DNA from 4 places in the Variimorphobacter sp. HTMS_6 genome. Region 4 is predicted to be linked to each of the others. Evidence: riboswitches for the same ligand, from Rfam matches in the RefSeq annotation. Region 4 holds a riboswitch; each other region holds the start of a gene.
The links. A riboswitch is a leader RNA that binds a small molecule or an ion and turns the genes downstream of it on or off. The one in region 4 is predicted to bind thiamine pyrophosphate.

Region 1: linked by a shared signal. The riboswitch ahead of thiS (sulfur carrier protein ThiS) and the one ahead of thiC (phosphomethylpyrimidine synthase ThiC) in region 4 are both predicted to bind thiamine pyrophosphate.
Region 2: linked by a shared signal. The riboswitch ahead of cytX (putative hydroxymethylpyrimidine transporter CytX) and the one ahead of thiC (phosphomethylpyrimidine synthase ThiC) in region 4 are both predicted to bind thiamine pyrophosphate.
Region 3: linked by a shared signal. The riboswitch ahead of thiT (energy-coupled thiamine transporter ThiT) and the one ahead of thiC (phosphomethylpyrimidine synthase ThiC) in region 4 are both predicted to bind thiamine pyrophosphate.

Annotation. Positions count from the first base shown of each region.
Region 1 is NZ_AP046094.1:285,307-289,889, reverse strand. It holds gene thiH (2-iminoacetate synthase ThiH) at 1-45, opposite strand, end outside; gene AC6IWN_RS01300 (thiazole synthase) at 73-837, opposite strand; gene thiF (sulfur carrier protein ThiS adenylyltransferase ThiF) at 1,125-1,751, opposite strand; gene thiS (sulfur carrier protein ThiS) at 1,758-1,952, opposite strand; TPP riboswitch at 2,405-2,512, opposite strand; gene AC6IWN_RS01285 (methyl-accepting chemotaxis protein) at 2,730-4,583, opposite strand, start outside.
Region 2 is NZ_AP046094.1:3,341,375-3,345,957, forward strand. It holds gene thiE (thiamine phosphate synthase) at 1-133, opposite strand, end outside; gene thiM (hydroxyethylthiazole kinase) at 120-944, opposite strand; gene cytX (putative hydroxymethylpyrimidine transporter CytX) at 949-2,148, opposite strand; TPP riboswitch at 2,308-2,415, opposite strand; gene AC6IWN_RS15165 (cofactor-independent phosphoglycerate mutase) at 2,549-3,772, opposite strand; gene AC6IWN_RS15170 (homoserine dehydrogenase) at 3,841-4,583, opposite strand, start outside.
Region 3 is NZ_AP046094.1:2,982,720-2,987,302, forward strand. It holds gene AC6IWN_RS13445 (peptidoglycan-binding domain-containing protein) at 1-254, shown strand, start outside; gene AC6IWN_RS13450 (peptidoglycan-binding protein) at 370-1,599, shown strand; gene thiT (energy-coupled thiamine transporter ThiT) at 1,745-2,443, opposite strand; TPP riboswitch at 2,474-2,578, opposite strand; gene groL (chaperonin GroEL) at 2,713-4,335, opposite strand; gene AC6IWN_RS13465 (co-chaperone GroES) at 4,353-4,583, opposite strand, start outside.
Region 4 is NZ_AP046094.1:2,191,444-2,196,026, reverse strand. It holds gene AC6IWN_RS09875 (diaminopimelate decarboxylase family protein) at 1-82, shown strand, start outside; gene AC6IWN_RS09870 (EFR1 family ferrodoxin) at 117-860, opposite strand; gene AC6IWN_RS09865 (TetR/AcrR family transcriptional regulator) at 992-1,528, shown strand; gene AC6IWN_RS09860 (DUF8821 family protein) at 1,553-2,017, opposite strand; gene AC6IWN_RS09855 (Dabb family protein) at 2,192-2,473, opposite strand; TPP riboswitch at 2,603-2,711, shown strand; gene thiC (phosphomethylpyrimidine synthase ThiC) at 2,895-4,199, shown strand; gene AC6IWN_RS09845 (phosphotransferase family protein) at 4,456-4,583, opposite strand, start outside.

The DNA of each region.
Region 1 (4,583 bases), 1.9 Mb from region 4:
GATAACTGTTTCACTTAATATACTTTCATTCATTTCCTTGGGCATAGTTTTACCTCTTTTCTGCTTTCCGCGTTATTGCAAAAATCCGGTTAAGGGCGAGGATGCACTCGCCTTGTCAATTACGCGCCCAAGTCCGGACAAATAAGCACCTCTGCCCGCTTCGATTGCTTTACCAAAGGCTTCTGCCATAAGAGGAATATTACCGGCGGACGCGATTGCGGTATTCGCCATGACTGCTGCCGCACCCATCTCCATCACCTCACATGCCTGAGATGGTCTACCGATTCCTGCATCCACAATAATTGGCAGGTCAATTTCTTCAATCAGTATTCGAATAAATTCCTTGGTTGCCAGTCCTTTGTTGGAGCCGATTGGAGCCGCTAGAGGCATAACAGCTGCTGCTCCTGCATTGACCAGATCACGTGCTACCGTAAGATCTGGATACATATAAGGCATAACGATAAAGCCTTCCTTTGCAAGAATTTCCGTTGCCTTTATCGTTTCATAATTATCCGGTAGCAAGTATCTGGAATCCTTAATCACTTCAATTTTAACAAAATCCCCACAACCAACCGCTCTTGCAAGCCGCGCAATACGAACGGCTTCTTCGGCATTTCTCGCTCCGGAGGTATTGGGAAGTAAGGTTACTTCCTTTGGTATGTAATCAAGTATATTCTCTCCTGCTTCTGTATTTGCTCTTCTAAGTGCAAGCGTGATAATCTGCGCTCCTGCATATTTTACACAGGCCTCGATCAGATCTAAATTGTATTTTCCTGATCCGAGTATGAATCTTGATGTAAATTCATGCCCTCCGATCACTAATTTGTCATCGTTCATTAAAACTACCTCTTTTCTATCATTTCTATCATTTCTATCTTTTCTATCTTTTCTATATGATTTTCAAATCATTGTTCTCACGACTCGAATTTTTCTAATCAATATTTTTCTTACAAATTTTCTTCGAAGAATTTCCCTATAGACTCTTAATTAAATTTTTCTGTTACCCTAGGTTTTCTTATGAATCTATGCAATACTAAGCTTCTTGCAATTCCTTCCCTCTTGCAAATCCCGCATTATTAACATTCGTTATAACTACCTATCCATAAGGAATGCACAAGGAAATCCTACTCTTCTTCACCCAGTATCAACTGAATCACTTTATTGGCTTCATGTCCTGCGCAGATACTTACCCTGGGCGCCATTAGCCCCATTCCGGACTCTGAATCTGAGATCTGATCTCCGCATAGATATAGGTTTTGAAAAACTCTTCTGGTAATGATGGCATTGGAATCCCCATAGCCAGCCATTCCGGAGCCGGATACGATTTTTTTATCAGAGAAGTTTTCCAGTAATCCGTTCACCAGCATCGCCTTCTGATCTGACTTATCAAATGCCTCACATATGATAGGATCCTCCACAAACAGCTCATCTATATTCTCATTCGTTACTTTTATATTATCTGTTATAATCTTCATAAACGGATTAATTTCCTTCAGTTTTTCTGCCAGACACTCTGTTTTTGGTCTTCCAATATGTGAGATATAGTATTCCTGTCGATTCAAATTACTGATGTCCACATAATCAAAATCAATTAAGTGCAGGGATCCGACACAGGTTCTGGCAAGCATAACCGCGATATGTGATCCCAATCCACCTAGGCCTGCTACCGCTACTCTGGCATCCTCTAATTTTTCATAGACCTCTTTGCCAAACCGTAAGTCACATATCTTTCTGTACTCTTCTTTTGTCACGTCTAATCAACCTCCACCCACAAAATTAACGACCTCCAAGGTATCTGCCTCGGTCAGAATACATTCGTTATAGGTGGCTTTTGGTATGATTTCTCCATTCCGTTCTACTGCAATTCTTGATATCACATATCCCTTACTCTCCAAGTACTGATATAGTGACATACTTTTCTCAAGCGTTTCCTTCGCTCCATTCACTAACATTTGCATATGCTCCTTTCATAATGACTAACGAATAAATGAGCGTTTATCCGCCCATATATTATTACGAATTTGCAAATACAACCCTTCGTTCTACAAATTCACCTCCATTATTAACTGCGCCGGTTGTATTTAAGTACCCAAATTAAGCTATTGCAAATTAATAATTTGAAGGAATAATGTTATATTGCCTTAACACGCTGTCTTCCTACCTTTGTGTGGTGTAAATAACATTATTCCTTAATAAAATTATTAATCTATACCAGTTTCCTTTGCTACATTCTACCGGCGCCTACGCCGGATACCCGACGCTTTTAATGCAATGCTCATGAATTTTGCTGCATCAATTTTATATAGCGACAGAAGTGGTGCCCCCAGTTTGCCGCTGTACAATTATTTACGATAAAAAAAGACGAATATACCAAGGTGATGGTATATTCGTCTAGTATGATTCAAGCTAGAATTCAATATATCCCTACGTTGGCATTATCCAAATCAGGTTACGGGTCTAGACGCTACAGTCTACTCTCAGCCCTCTAAAAAGAGCTCCCCTTTTTCGTTCTTATTCAATATGTGTTAATTATAACTGATATTTTTATTAATTCAAGAGTTTAATTAATTTTTATTAATAACTTTATATTTTATGTTTATGTCTTTGTGATTATTTTAAGATTATAGTTTGTTATGTATTGTGTTATATTCTGTTTTGTCTGACATTTCACTTTCAATTTTCAGGAATTCTTCGTATCTTGATTTATATTCTCCTTCAAAACCTCCGCTTTATACTACAAATCTGTCAACTAATTCCTGCAGCTCTCTTGCTCCGATTGCATTTTCGTTAGATAATTCTGTCTCTGTAATCGTCTTTTCAACCACGTCAGAAGTCTTTTCAGCAATATCCTGTACGCCCTTTGAACCTTCAGAAACAGTGATTGCTACCTCATTCATCGCTTTTGATATATTCGATACTGAGGTATCCAGTATATCTGCCGCTTCCTCGAATTCAACCATAAGTTGTTTTACATAAACTGCATCATCATTATATTGTTCACCGATCTTAGACAATTTTTCATAATCCTTTAATACGCTTTGATCTATGAACTCTAATAATGCTTCAGAATTCTTTCTCATCATTTCTACAGAACTATAAACATTTTTCACAATCTCTTGGATACCGGTAGCGGTACTTGAAGATTGATCCGCTAGTTTACGAATTTCACTTGCAACTACATTAAAGCCTTTTCCTGCTTCACCTGCTCTCGCTGCCTCAATTGCTGCATTTAACGCAAGAAGGTTGGTCTGATTGGTAATTGCGAGAATGGTATCCGCTAATACACCAATTTGAGCGATTTTGTCAGATTCCTTAATTGCTTCCTCCATCTTATCCTTTACTTCTTCATAGAGGTTTTTCGCATTCTCGGTTGATTCCAGTGCGTCTTTTTTAATGGAGGATGCCCTATCTGAAATCTGGTAAGATACCTTTGATCCGTCCTTTGCTTTACTAGCAATATCACTTACGTGACTACTAATCTCAACTGTAGTAGCGGTAATCTCTTCTGTTGATGCGGCTGTTTCTTCCATTCCTGCGGATAATTCTTCTGTAGTTGCGGAATTATCATGTGCGTTCTCTTGAATTAATATCGAGAGTTTTTCAATTTCTTCCGCATTGGTCAAAACGGCACCGGAAACGCTTTTAAGCTTTTCCACCATCTCTCGTAAAACTGCTCTGGTTTGAAATAATGCTTTCGCAATCGTTCCTGTTTCATCTTTATTTTTTTCAAGATATCGGAACGATTCGTCTCTTACCAGATTCAGATTTGCTGTTCTATTAATTAATTCTGTTAGTTTAATGATTGGGTTTGCAATTCTAAATGAAATAAAAATACCGTATAATAAAGCTAAAATTGCAATAAATACTCCAATAAAAATAATACTTACTGTTACATCATTTACCGGTTTCATAATTTCACCCATATCACCTGATACAACTAAAGTCCAATGAGTTTCCGGTATCACCGAATAAGATGCTATTTTATGATCACCATTAAACATATAATCAACAACTTCTGCCTTGACCGTCTTGCCTGCCATCACCTGAGCAACTACATTTTTAATCTGTTCATTTTCAACCGGCTTTCCAATTTTATCAACTGTCGGATGATACAGCATAATACCCTTTTCATCTACAAGATAGGCATAGCTGGATTTTGTATTTAATAATTTTACACCCTTTAAATATTTTGTCAAACTGTCTGCACGTACGGCTGAAGCCACAAATCCAATAAGCTTGCCATCCACTTTCACTGGATAAGTGAATGCGATAATATAAGCACCGGTGGATTTTGATTTTAAAGTCTCACTGATCACAGGCTCACCGGTGGATAATGTTTTCGTTGCATAAGCACGATCCTTAAAATTCTGTCCAACTAATTTTTCATCACTATCTGCAACGTCATTTATATCGGCGTCAACTACAAAAATGTGTTCCAGATTGCCTTCTTTCTCTACCACCTGCCGTAGCTTTAGATTCAGTTTTGCTCTGACATCACTGCCAACCTCTTCCCCCTGAGCAGTTTTAGTTAAAACATCTTCTACTTCTGCCTGCATCGCAACTAATCCCAACTTACTGGTTTC
Region 2 (4,583 bases), 1.1 Mb from region 4:
CTTTTTCTCTTAATTGTACAAAAGTAGCGCCAGCTTTTACACTTTGTTCTACCTGATCTTTCAACTTATTATTTCCAAGCCAGGTACGATCAGTAACTAAATAAAGCAACATTGTACTCTTATCTAATTTCAACTTTTCCACCATCCTTTAATATCTCTGCATTCATTTTACTCATCATATCAATGATGTACATACGATAGGAATTTGTTCCGCCATCAACCTCAGTTACCTTCTGGTATGCAAGTTCTCCGCTTAGTCCCATTGCGGTTACGGCAGCTGCAGTTGCCTCTAAGATATTATCCGAGTTTGCTCCGATGTAACTTCCGATTACAGCAGTTAACATACAACCGGTACCGGTTACACGGCTCATCATACGGTTTCCGTTGTAAACCACATATGCTTTTTCACTATCAGCCACAATATCTGTAACACCGGTAATCGCTATCACTGATCCGGTTGATCCTGCAAGTGCCTTTGCAAAGTTGATTACACTGTCTAGATTATCGGTGGTCACAGCATCTGCTGCCGCTGCATCTACGCCCTGAGTATTAGCACTTCCGGTGGCAAGGAATTTTATTTCTGAAATATTACCACGAATCACTGAGAATTTTACTTCTTTCAAAAGTGTTAGCGCAGTTTCATTTCTTAGAGTGGAGGCACCGGCTCCAACCGGATCAAGCACAACCGGATGACCCAGTTCATTTGCTCTTTTACCTGCTGCAATCATCGAAGCGATGGTTCTCTCATTCAGTGTACCAATATTAATTACTAACGAAGAGCAGATGGAAGTGATTTCGCTTACTTCTGCGATATCGTCCGCCATGATTGGAGAACCTCCGCTTGCTAAGATTATGTTCGCACAATCATTTACCGTTACGTAATTTGTAATGGAATGCACCAGTGGAGTTTTTGAAAATACATTATCTAATACTGAAGAAAACATAGTTTTACCTGCCTTTTTTTAATTTTGTTAAGATAAATATAACTAAATTGATCACCATACTTAGTACAAAAACAATTACAATAACCGGTATCGTACTTCCGATCTCTAGTTCCTTATCAATAAACACTCGGTAAACTACAAAACCAATCACCCATAAAATAGCATTGATTATGCTTTGAGCCTTTGTATTTGTACGTCTGCGTAAGATGAAATAATCCGTAATTAATATTGTCGCCATCGGTACAAAGAAGGATCCAATTAGATATAAAAAGTTTTGATACTGTTCAATCGGCGTAAACATAGCAATCACTGTTCCTAATAGACATACTCCAATACCTATCATCTTTTTATTCCACTTTGAGTATATATTGTGAACACTCTCTGCTGCAGAATACACATCAAGATAACTTGTTGTAACGGTAGAAAGTAGTATGATTAACATCGCAGCAACACCGAGTCCTGCACTCTTAAGTATCTGCACCACATCAGAATTTCCCGCATAGAATGCTGCTCCTAAACCGATAGCATACATAAATGAACTTCCGATAAAATAACTTACCGTACTAATCAGCGTAAATCGAACCGGATTGTCCGTATTCTTCGTATAGTCTGATATCAAAGGAAGCCATGAGATTGGCATAGCAATCGATAACTCCAGTGCAAGACCAAAACTCATTATTTCACTACTCTTCACAGGTGCGCCACCATGGAATACGGTAAACCCAAGAACCACCGTTAAAATTAACAGAGCAGCAACTGCTATATTATTGATTTTACCGATGTTTTTTAAATCAACAATAATCCAAATCACATTCAGTGCTCCAATTAACAAGCACCACACAAGATTGTTTGATATATTCAACGGTCCATTTACTACCGTTCCAAAAGCATTGGCACCGCTGATAATCATCACGGCAGTCCATCCAACCAATTGTAGCACATTGATGACCGAGAAAAACACTGACCCGCGTCTACCAAAAGATATTCCCACGCTTTCCATGGCAGTCATTTTACTCTTTGCACCAATTAATCCAGCAAAATAAAATAGAACACATCCGATTAAATGTCCCAATATAATTGCCAACATACCTTTGCCGAATCCAAGCGGCGCCAAAAAGGTACCCGTGATAATCTCTGCAATCGAGATTGCCGCTCCGAACCACAACAATGATCCGCTTAAAAATGATAACTTATTTTCCTTCATGCCAATCCTCCAAGTTTTATTCTACTCATTATCTATGAGTTTCTCTTTACTCAACCTGCCCGTTTATGCTAATCGTACTTCATGCAATTGTAAGTTCCCATTGTTCTCTTTTCAAAACATTACAAAAATGGGATATGCTTACATAAAGCATATCCCACTTACAATCAAAAGTGTACATCCCTACGTTGGCATTATCCAAATCAGGTTTAAGGGTCGAATCTTTTGATTCCTCTCAGCCTGCGCACACAAGCTCCCCCGTATTTACAGATTGTAGTATATATTCTTTCATATCACTTGTCAACTGAAACAAGAAAGGACTGTTATCGACATGTATAATAATGGGTCACATCCATTATATAATTCGTTCGATAACAGTCTTTATTATATTAATAACAACTTATTATTTTATACTTTCCGCAAGGGATTTCTCAAACAACCTCTCTATTACCTTATATCCTTCTGTAACAACATGGCCGGTTAATGCCGCTTCTGCTTCATTATAATGCCAATCGTTATTCTGTTCAGAGGTGCTGTCATAAAGCAAGTATGGAACGGGATCACTGGTATGAGTTCTGCAACAGATTGGTGTCGGATGATCCGGCATAACAAGCATTCTGTATTCTGCTCCAGCTTTCTTCATCTCATCCATCACAATTTTGATTACTCTTTGATCCAGATATTCAATTGCCTGGATTTTATTCTTAATACTACCCTGATGTCCCATCTCATCCGGTGCCTCTACATGAATGTATACAAAATCATAATTCTCCTTTGTAAGCACATCCACAGCAGCCATTGCTTTCCCTTCATAATTCGTATGAAGCGTACCATTCGCTCCGGGAACCTCAATTACCTTCATATTAGCGCCAACTGCAATTCCCTTCAGCAAATCTACAGCAGAAATCATAGCACCTTTTACATGATTCTTCTCTTCAAAGGAAGATAAAGCAGGTCTTGTACCTGCTCCCCAGAACCAGATAGAGTTTGCTTTATTCAGACCCTTTGCTTTTCTCTCTTCATTTAACGGATGATGATTCAAGATATCATAGCTCTTTTTCATCATCTCTTTTAATACAACATCCTTTGGTAAATACTCACCGATTACTCTTTCTAGAATATCATGAGGCTGTGCCAAATCTACGACTTCACCCTTATCCCAGATAGTTAGATGTCGGTAGCTAGTGCCAACATAGAATTTATAGATATCGGTCTCCAATTCCTTGCGAACTGCTTCAATCAGCACCGCTGCATCCTCTGTTGAGATTTCACTGGAACTGTGATCGATGATTGTTAATTCTTCATACGGTTTATCTTCTTCCGTGAGTGTTACGATATTACAACGAAGTGCAATATCAGTAGCCTTCATATCTACTCCAATGCTTAACGCTTCCAGTGGAGAACGTCCAGAATAATAGACTTTAGGATTATATCCGAGGACAGCTAGATTAGCCGTGTCGCTACCGGGCTTCATTCCCTCCGGAATTGTATGTGCAAGTCCTAATTCGGACTTCTTTGCCAGCAGGTCCATCTGAGGTGTATCAGCTGCCATCAAAGGTGTCTTATTACTAAGTTCAGCCAACGGTTCGTCAGCCATACCGTCACCAAGAACGACGATGTATTTCATGTAATCAGGTCCTTTCTCTTTTAAGTATATAGCACAAGGACTTATCGAAATAAGCCCTCCTGTAACATTTAAAATCTTACTCTTATTTTATTCAAAACACCATCTAAACTTTCGATTTTGTTCTTTAATTCTTGTTCTTCTAAGCTTGAAGTAAGGAATGCATATTCTCCTGTTACGCCTTCAGCTGTTACCACTTCAACCTCACCGAATAGCTTTCTTACTTTCTCTTTTACCGCTTCCCCTTCTCCACTAACTCGAATAAAGAAGCGATTCTTAACCTGATTTACATCAGTAAGCTCTAATTTCTTGCTGCTCCAAATAGTCCAGATATTCGTTCCAAGATGCTTTGCTGCATCTACGATATCAGCAACAACAGCGCTTGCTGTCGGAAGTTTACCCGCACCGCTACCATAGAACATAACTTCTCCTATAACATTACCTTTTACATAGATTCCATTAAATACATCATTCACACTATATAACGGATGGCCTGAATTAATCATGACCGGTGCAACCATCGCATAAACATGATCATTCTCACGAATACTGGAAGCAAATAATTTAATTTTTGCGCATAAGGTTTTTGCATAGCGAATATCAACATCGGTAATCTTAGCGATTCCCTCTGTATGTATATCCTCATAATCTACCTGCATACCAAAGGCAAGTGAGGAAAGTATCGCAATCTTTCTGCAAGCATCATGACCTTCCACGTCCGCTGCAGGATTTCGTTCTGCGTAACCCAAATCTTGAGCCGTGGATAAAGCGGATTCAAAGGTAGAGCCTTCATCACTCATTTTTGATAAAATAT
Region 3 (4,583 bases), 790 kb from region 4:
CGGGTGCCAACTTATCAACCGGGTCAAATGGAGAAAATGTAAGAATCATTCAACAACAGCTTAATCGTATTGCACAGGTTTACACTGCTATCCCCACTATAGTTGTTGACGGTCAATACGGTCCAAGAACAACTGCTGCTGTTAGAGCATTCCAAAACATTTTCAGTTTACCCGCAACAGGCGTGGTTGATCGCGCCACCTGGTACAAAATCTCACAAATCTTTGTTGCTATAACAAGAATAGCAGAACTCTAATCACACCTTCCTATTTAAATCATATTTTATAATAAGCGATAAACGAGGTGACGAAATGAATCCTTACTACTACAATAAGAACAAGTATAAAGCCATAAAGGTATATCCGACACAAATGAGCACCCAATCACTCGGGAGGATACGGGCACGTGTTATGGGCGCCGGGATGGTTCCGATTGAAAATGCTACAGTTACAATATCAACCACAGGAACACCAGAGCAACAAATCGCAGAGGTTAGAACCAACTCCTCGGGCCTAACCGAGATTATTGAGGTTCCTGCACCTCCCCTGGAATTTAGCCAACAACCCTCGGATCAACAACCATACGCTAATTACCGAATTAATATGTCCGCATCCGGTTTTGAACCAGTAGTAGTGCAAAATGCTGAGGTAATGCCAAATGTAACCGCGTTACAGGATGCAACTCTGCGACCCGAAGAACCGCAAGCACAGCCCGATCTCTATGTAGTTCCACCTCATACCTTATTCGGTGATTACCCACCCAAAATAGCGGAGGCTGAGATAAAACCAACCGGAGAATCAGGTGAAATTGTCCTTAACAGAGTAGTAGTCCCCGAATTCGTTATTGTACACGATGGTCCTCCAACCGACCGATCCGCTAGAGATCATTATGTTCGCTTTAGAGATTATATTAAAAATGTAGCCTCCAGCGAAATCTATTCCACCTGGCCGGAATCCACCATAACCGCCAATGTCCTTGCTATCTTATCCTTTACACTCAATCGTGTATTTACAGAATGGTACCGAAATCAGGGATTTAATTTTACTATCACCTCTTCCACCGCATTTGATCATAAATGGATTCCCGGTAGAAACATCTACGATAACATAGGATTAATCGTAGACAGTATATTTAATAATTATTTATCCAGACCCAATGTTAAGCAACCCATTTTGACACAGTACTGTGATGGAAACAGAGTGCAATGCCCGAACTGGATGACACAGTGGGGATCCAAGCAATTGGGCGATCAGGGGCAATCTGCAATTGAAATTCTGCGACATTTTTATGGAAACTCCATTTATATCAATACGGCCACCGAAGTGTCAGGGGTTCCCTCCTCCTGGCCGGGTTCAAACCTAACCATAGGTTCCTCTGGTGCTAATGTGAGAACCATCCAGGAACAACTTAATAAAATTTCAGAAAAGTATCCTGCAATACCTACAGTTGCAGTAAACGGTCAATTCAATAACCAAACCGCTGAATCCGTTAAAGCCTTTCAACAAATCTTTGATTTGCCTGCCAACGGAATCGTAGACTTCCCCACCTGGTACAAATTATCCGGCATCTATGTTGCAGTTACCCGAATGGCTGAACTGTGATTTTCATGTATGTATACCGTATATGATGTATACCGTACGGAAAGGAGAACCCTTACGGTGACAGAACTATAATGACCCATAACATATTTCATTCAAAAAGGACCAACACAAAATCCCTTGAAAGCGATTTAATGTTGGTCTTTTATTAAAATAATGTAATTTGTGTCTGAGTTGCCATTCCTTTTACCTGAATAAATGCCTGTCGAACAGGTGGAATCAATAATATTATTATCGTTGCGATTGCTTCCGGTACGATATAAGTTGCATTATATCCTAAGGAATAGATAATTGGATTCATACCCTTTGGAGTGTACATACTAAAGAACACAAATCCGGAGATTACATGGCTGATATATCTACCGAATACGCCTAGTACATATCCTTTAATTAATCCATTCTTTGATTTTGAAAATACTCCACTCAAACCTAAGCAACCGAATGCGATCGGGTAGTCTAATAACATTTGTACCGGATGCAGAATGGTAGGACCTAAAATCAGATTAATAAAACCATAAGCGATACCGGTAAGTACTCCGGCCTTGGTACCATATAGATAGCCAATCAAAGCAATAAACAGCATACTGAATAATGTGATAGATCCACCAAATGGCAGTTTCGCAAAGGTGATGAACGAAGTAACCACGGCTAATGTTACCGCCATTGCAGAAAATGCTAGCTGCTGAACTCTAATTTTTGACTTACTGTTTGAAAACGCAGCCATCGCGATAAATAAGATAGCCACAACAACAAAGAGTGCTATATTACCCGCTAGTGTAGGTGTGTAATAGGTTTCTGCGCCGGAACCTTCTTTCGTTGTTAAAAAATTCAAAATATCTTGAAACATAAAAAAACCTCCTTATGATTGCTTCGGAGGGGGCCACTTGAAATGCTTCCTTCCGCCGGTATTATCCGGATCAAGTAGTAAGGGTCAGTATGTAGTACAACATACCTCTCAGCCTGGGCTCCCCTAGCAAAATATATCATTTTATTTTGTCTCAGCTATCATAACGGATAAACCAAAGGATGTCAATAGGAGTATCCGAAGAAAATGAGAGGGCAGACAAAAATCATTTGCCTACCCTCTTAATTAATTGATTTAAAATAATGATTTTATTACATCATACCCATTCCAGGTGCGCCTGCAGGCATTGCCGGCTCATCCTTCTTGATATTTGCAACAACGGATTCTGTTGTTAATAAAGTGGATGCAACACTAGTTGCGTTCTGAAGCGCGCTTCTTGTAACCTTAGTAGGATCCAGAATACCTGCTTCTACCATATCAACATATTTCTCAGTTAAAGCATTGAAGCCAACGCCCTGTTTGCTAGCCTTTACCTTACTGATTACTACAGAACCTTCTAAGCCTGCATTGTATACGATGCTGTATAAAGGAGCATCAAGTGCTTTAAGAATAATATTTGCACCAGTTTTCTCGTCACCGTCTAATTTTGCAGCTAATTTAGAAACTTCCTTAGATGCGTGGATATATGCGGAACCACCGCCTGCAACGATACCTTCTTCCACTGCCGCTCTGGTAGCTGCAAGAGCATCTTCCATACGAAGCTTGTTTTCTTTCATTTCAGTTTCTGTTGCAGCACCAACTCTGATTACTGCTACACCACCAGCAAGCTTAGCAAGTCTCTCCTGTAATTTCTCTTTATCAAATTCAGAGGTAGTTTCTTCAATCTGAGCTTTGATCTGGCCAATTCTTGTAGTGATATCAGCTTTATCACCTTCACCATCAACAATAATGGTGTTTTCCTTCTGAACCTTAACTGATTTTGCACGACCAAGCTGCTCTATAGTAGCTTCTTTTAAGTCAAGACCTAATTCATCAGAAATAACTGTACCGCCAGTTAAGATAGCGATATCCTGAAGCATCGCTTTTCTTCTGTCACCATAGCCAGGAGCTTTTACTGCAACAGCAACGAATGTACCTCTTAATTTATTAAGAACTAAAGTTGTAAGAGCTTCACCCTCGACATCTTCAGCGATTATTAATAATCTTGAACCAGTCTGAACAATCTGCTCTAGTACAGGAAGGATTTCCTGAATGTTTGAGATCTTCTTATCCGTGATTAAGATATATGGATTCTCAAGGGTTGCTTCCATTTTATCCATATCGGTACACATATAAGCGGAAAGATATCCACGATCAAACTGCATACCTTCCACAAGATCAAGCTCAGTCTTCATGGTTTTAGATTCTTCGATTGTGATAACACCATCATTTGATACTTTTTCCATCGCATCAGCAACTAACTGACCAACTTCATCATCACCTGCAGAGATTGCTGCAACTCTTGCAATCTGCTCCTTACCCTTTAAGGAAGAGCTCATTGTTAAAATTGCTTCTACAGCAACATCAGTTGCTTTCTTCATACCCTTTCTAAGGATAATAGGGTTAGCGCCTGCTGCTAAGTTCTTCATACCCTCGGTAATCATAGCCTGTGCAAGAACAGTTGCTGTAGTTGTACCATCACCTGCTACATCATTTGTCTTGGTAGCAACTTCTTTCACTAACTGAGCACCCATATTCTCAAAAGGATCATCCAACTCAATTTCCTTTGCAATTGTAACACCATCATTCGTAATCAAAGGTGCACCGAAAGATTTATCAAGAACTACATTTCTTCCCTTAGGTCCAAGGGTTACTTTAACGGTATTTGCTAATTTATTCGCGCCGATTTCAAGCGCTGCTCTGGCTTCTGCGCCATATTTAATTTCTTTAGCCATGTTGTGTTTCCTCCATTCTATTCTTCTACAACTGCAACGATATCATTCTGCTTAACGACGATGAACTCTTCATCCTCCAATTTCACTTCAGTTCCCGCATATTTGGAGTAAATAACCTTGTCGCCAACTTTAACCTGCATCACAACTTCTTTTCCATCAACGATTCCGCCAGGACCAACAGCGATAACTTCTGCCTGCTGAGGTTTTTCTTTTGCTTGGCCGGGTAACACAATGCCTGACTTTGTTGT
Region 4 (4,583 bases):
TATGCAATTCTCTTCCCAAGAGCCTCCCAGACAGCTTTTCTTAAGTGGAAAAGGAAATAATATCAGTATTACCTCTGAATAATATTTATGATATATCTTTGATCGGAATGGGGAGCTTATTCATTCGCATTGATGATTTCCTTTAAGCTAATATGTTCATTACGAAATCGTTCACTGCTCTTTTCTTTTTTATGATGTATTGCTTTCGTAGGGCAATTCTGAATACATGCCAGACAATGTTGACAATTTTGATTGAATACTGGCTTACTATCGACTTTAATGTTGTTCACAGGGCAGACTTTTTCACAGGTCTTGCAGCCATTACAGCTGTCCTCCGTGTAAAAATCCTTCTCAAAATTATCATGATTCAATTTAGAAAACATATGTCTGAGGGGAACCACAAGGATTGAGTGTTTTTTCAGGTATAAGCGCTTCTTTCTTACATCCTGAATAATTTGATCAATATTCCCCTCAACATTTTTCTTCCCGAGCCCATCGACCTGATTTTTCATCTCAAAGCCAGGTAGAAAGTTATCAACCATTATGAGCTCATTAATATAGGAGAAATGAATATTATTCCTTTTCCCGATTTCTAGGAGATGTCTTGTTACGCCTCCGGCAACCATTCCGTAGGTTGCTATAGCAAATATATATTTGCCTTTCAGTTTCACTTTATCTAAAAATTCTTCCACAAGCTTCGGTACACTGATATTGTACACCGGAAATACGATCCCAATGATATCGTCTTCAATAGTAAAATCCTCATTTTTTAACAGTGCCGGAATAGAGTAAGTCTCTCCACCAAAACGTTTTGCCACATATAAGCAGTTACCGGTTGCAGTATAATATAATACTTTCATACATTCCTCCAAAAAGTTATTTTTAATTTAATTGTTACACTTGTAACATGGAATAGAGCACAGTATAATGTATCTAAATAGATTTATCAATAGAACAATAATCAAGTGTTACAAAAACGGAGAAAATGTATATGATTAAGAAAAAAAATGTGCAAAGTACGATAGTAAAGGAAAGTATCTTTATAGCACTGATGATACTTATGGAAAAGAAGGATTTCAAGGAGATTACAATTACTGAGGTTACTAAAAAGGCAGGAGTATCCCGCATGTCGTTTTATAGGCATTATGCTATATTAGAAGATGTCATCAATAATTATCTGGATGAGCTGTTTGAGGATTATTCCAATGCGGTAATAAAAAATATACATGATTATGATAAGGATAGTATACGTATGTTTTTTGCATATTTTAGAAAGCAGGAAAGATTGGTCACAAACTTAATAAGATCAAACTTAAGTCATCTGATCTTAGAGAGATGCATTGAGTTTTTCCATTCCCTATCAAGAAATATTGTATGTGACACCGGAGAATACCAAGATAGAGGGCGGTACCTAATCGAGTTTGCTGCCGGTGGGCTATATAAAGTTCTGATCGAGTGGGTAAAGGACGGACTTAAAGAAAGTGATGAAAAGATGGCAGATATCTGTTATAGTCTGATGAGGCATTAATAAATATATTACCTAAGAGGAGTATTAATACTCCCCTTTAATTACAAAGAAAGACCCGCGGATGGTTCCGGCAAGTTTAGATTTTTGTCTTGCAAATTTAAACTTTTCCTCTAATTCCTTCGGTATTTCCATTCCTTCCGAAAGCTTAAAACCAACCGCTCTTTTCTTTGAATCATCAATTGTATACATTACATTTACGGCCAGACCATCTTCATAAAAGACATACGCCATTTTAAGATTTTCTACTTGAAAACTTGATGTTTCGAGTGGCTTTGCAGCAAATTCAATATTACGTTCCGTTTTTAGAATGTGGTTTACATAATCGATAGTATCCTGGCTCTCACTAGCCGGTACTACTGTAAATTCATGCTTGTATTTATTCATATAATAACGTGCCTCATTCGCACGCAAACCAGCCAGAGCATCAACTACGGGAGAAGATTCAAGGCCAACAGTGGATACATTTTTAAAATCAACAACATAGGACATAGTGGTACCTCCATATTAAATATAAAATCATTATACACTATTAAGATTTGCATTAATGATAATAGAGTTATTATTCCCCTAAATTTTATCAAAAATGAATCTGAATATAATTATAAATCAGATAATGCAATTAGTACATGACGATATTTGTAATATGGCTAATTAGTGAAAAAATTAATCTTCATAGCATACAGAGGCACCGGATACCATTACTGTTGCAATATATTTTGAAACTTCTAGATGAACGGGATTAGACAAATAAGATTCCATGTCCTTCATTGTATTGAATTTAGTGATTAATAGAATATCATAAGAGGATGTTCCTCTCCGAATATCTGTCTCTACTTGTAGGTACTTCAGGACTGTGATTTTTCCTTTCATGCTTAATAGGGCCGATTTTGTTTTTTCTATCTCTTCATTTTCATTTAATTTGATGAGTAATGTGTTTGTTATCATTTTTCCCTCCGTTTTGTGTTTCATAGCGAGTTATTATATCTTATAATAGTATATCATCCATAACCTGACAACATAGGGTCAGGTTTGTTTTTACTTGTTGACTCATTTAGGTAATACTGGTATGATATAGAATATAAAAAGGGGAGCTTGCATTAAGCAGGCTGAGAGTAAGCTGTATCGCTTAGACCCATAATCTGATTTGGATAATGCCAACGTAGAGATATATTTAGCTGACTATGCATGTATACTTTCCTTGGTGTACGTGTATTTTTTTATGCTTACATGTCATCATTACATACATTCTTATTCAAAGTGTTAATCAATTTTCTATCTATGCGGGCAAAGAAATGTATCTGAAATATTGTTTTATTCATTGACTTTCACCAAATCATGAAAATAAAAAATTGGAGGATATTAGATCATGAAAAACTATGCAACACAGATGGAAGCTGCAAGAAAAGGGATTGTAACGGAGGAATTGAAAAAGGTGGCGCAAAAGGAGCAGATGACGACAGAAGAGCTGCTTCCCCTGGTTGGAGCAGGTAAAGTAGCAATCTGTGCGAATAAAAACCACAAATGCATTGAGCCGGAAGGGGTAGGCTCCATGCTGAAAACAAAGATAAATGTTAATCTGGGTGTGTCAAAGGACTGTAAGGATTACGATCTGGAGATGAAGAAAGTAATGGAAGCGGTTAATATGGGGGCGCATGCCATAATGGATTTATCCTCACATGGGAATACAATTCCATTTAGAAGAAAGCTTACCTCTGAATGTCCGGCAATGATTGGAACGGTACCGGTCTATGACTCCGTAATTCATTACCAAAGAGATCTATCTACATTAACAGCAAAGGATTTTATTGATGTGGTTCGCCTTCACGCAGAAGATGGTGTGGATTTTGTAACCCTGCACTGCGGTATCACACGTAAAACGATTGATCAGATTAAGAACCATAAGAGAAAAATGAACATAGTATCTCGTGGAGGTTCTCTGGTATTTGCCTGGATGAGCATGACAGGAGAAGAGAATCCGTTTTATGAATATTATGATGAGATACTGGATATTTGTCGCGAATACGATGTCACAATATCACTGGGAGATGCATGCAGACCCGGATGTCTTGCAGATGCTTCAGATGTATGTCAGATTGAAGAGCTCGTTAGACTCGGAGAATTAACAAAAAGAGCCTGGGAAAAGGATGTACAGGTTATGGTTGAGGGACCCGGACATATGCCTCTGGACCAGATTGAAGCAAATATGAAGATCCAGCAAACCATATGCAACGGTGCTCCCTTTTATGTATTAGGACCATTGGTAACAGATATTGCACCAGGATATGATCATATTACATCAGCGATTGGAGGTGCAATTGCAGCCTCTGCCGGAGCAGCATTCTTATGTTATGTCACACCGGCTGAACATCTGGCATTACCAAATCTTGAGGATGTGAAGCAGGGTATTATTGCCTCCAAAATAGCAGCACATGCGGCTGATATCGCAAAGGGTGTAAAAGGCGCCAGAGATATCGATGATCGTATGGCGGATGCAAGAAGAGAGTTTGACTGGGAGACACAGTGGGAATGTGCAATTGATCCAGATACAGCAAAAAGAATTCGTGAGGAAAGAAAACCGGAGCATGAGGATACCTGTTCTATGTGTGGTAAGTTTTGTGCAATTAGAAGTATGAATAAGGCACTTGCGGGAGAACATATTGATATTTTATAAGTAGTGTTAATATAAGAGATTATAACATAACAGCTAGCATCTAAGATCTCAGTCAAGATTTTGGAAGGGTTGTTGGGTGCTTGTTCATACACAGTGGGACGGAAGCTGTTTAACCGTGTTATTGTCTACTTGATGTATTCACTGAATAAATAGATATAATTAATCTCTTAAAAATAACCGGTATATCGAATGCCAAATCGATGGCTATACGATATACCGGTTTTATTTGATACGATTTCGTTTTCACTATGCTAGATTAACCCTGATAATCAAGAACATCCAGCCATTGACGAAGAATTTCTTTCTCCGGTTCTTTTGCCTTAGTTAAGTGCTGTGCTGCCACAATCGGAATCCATTTTTGAACATATGGTAATGCAGTATTGC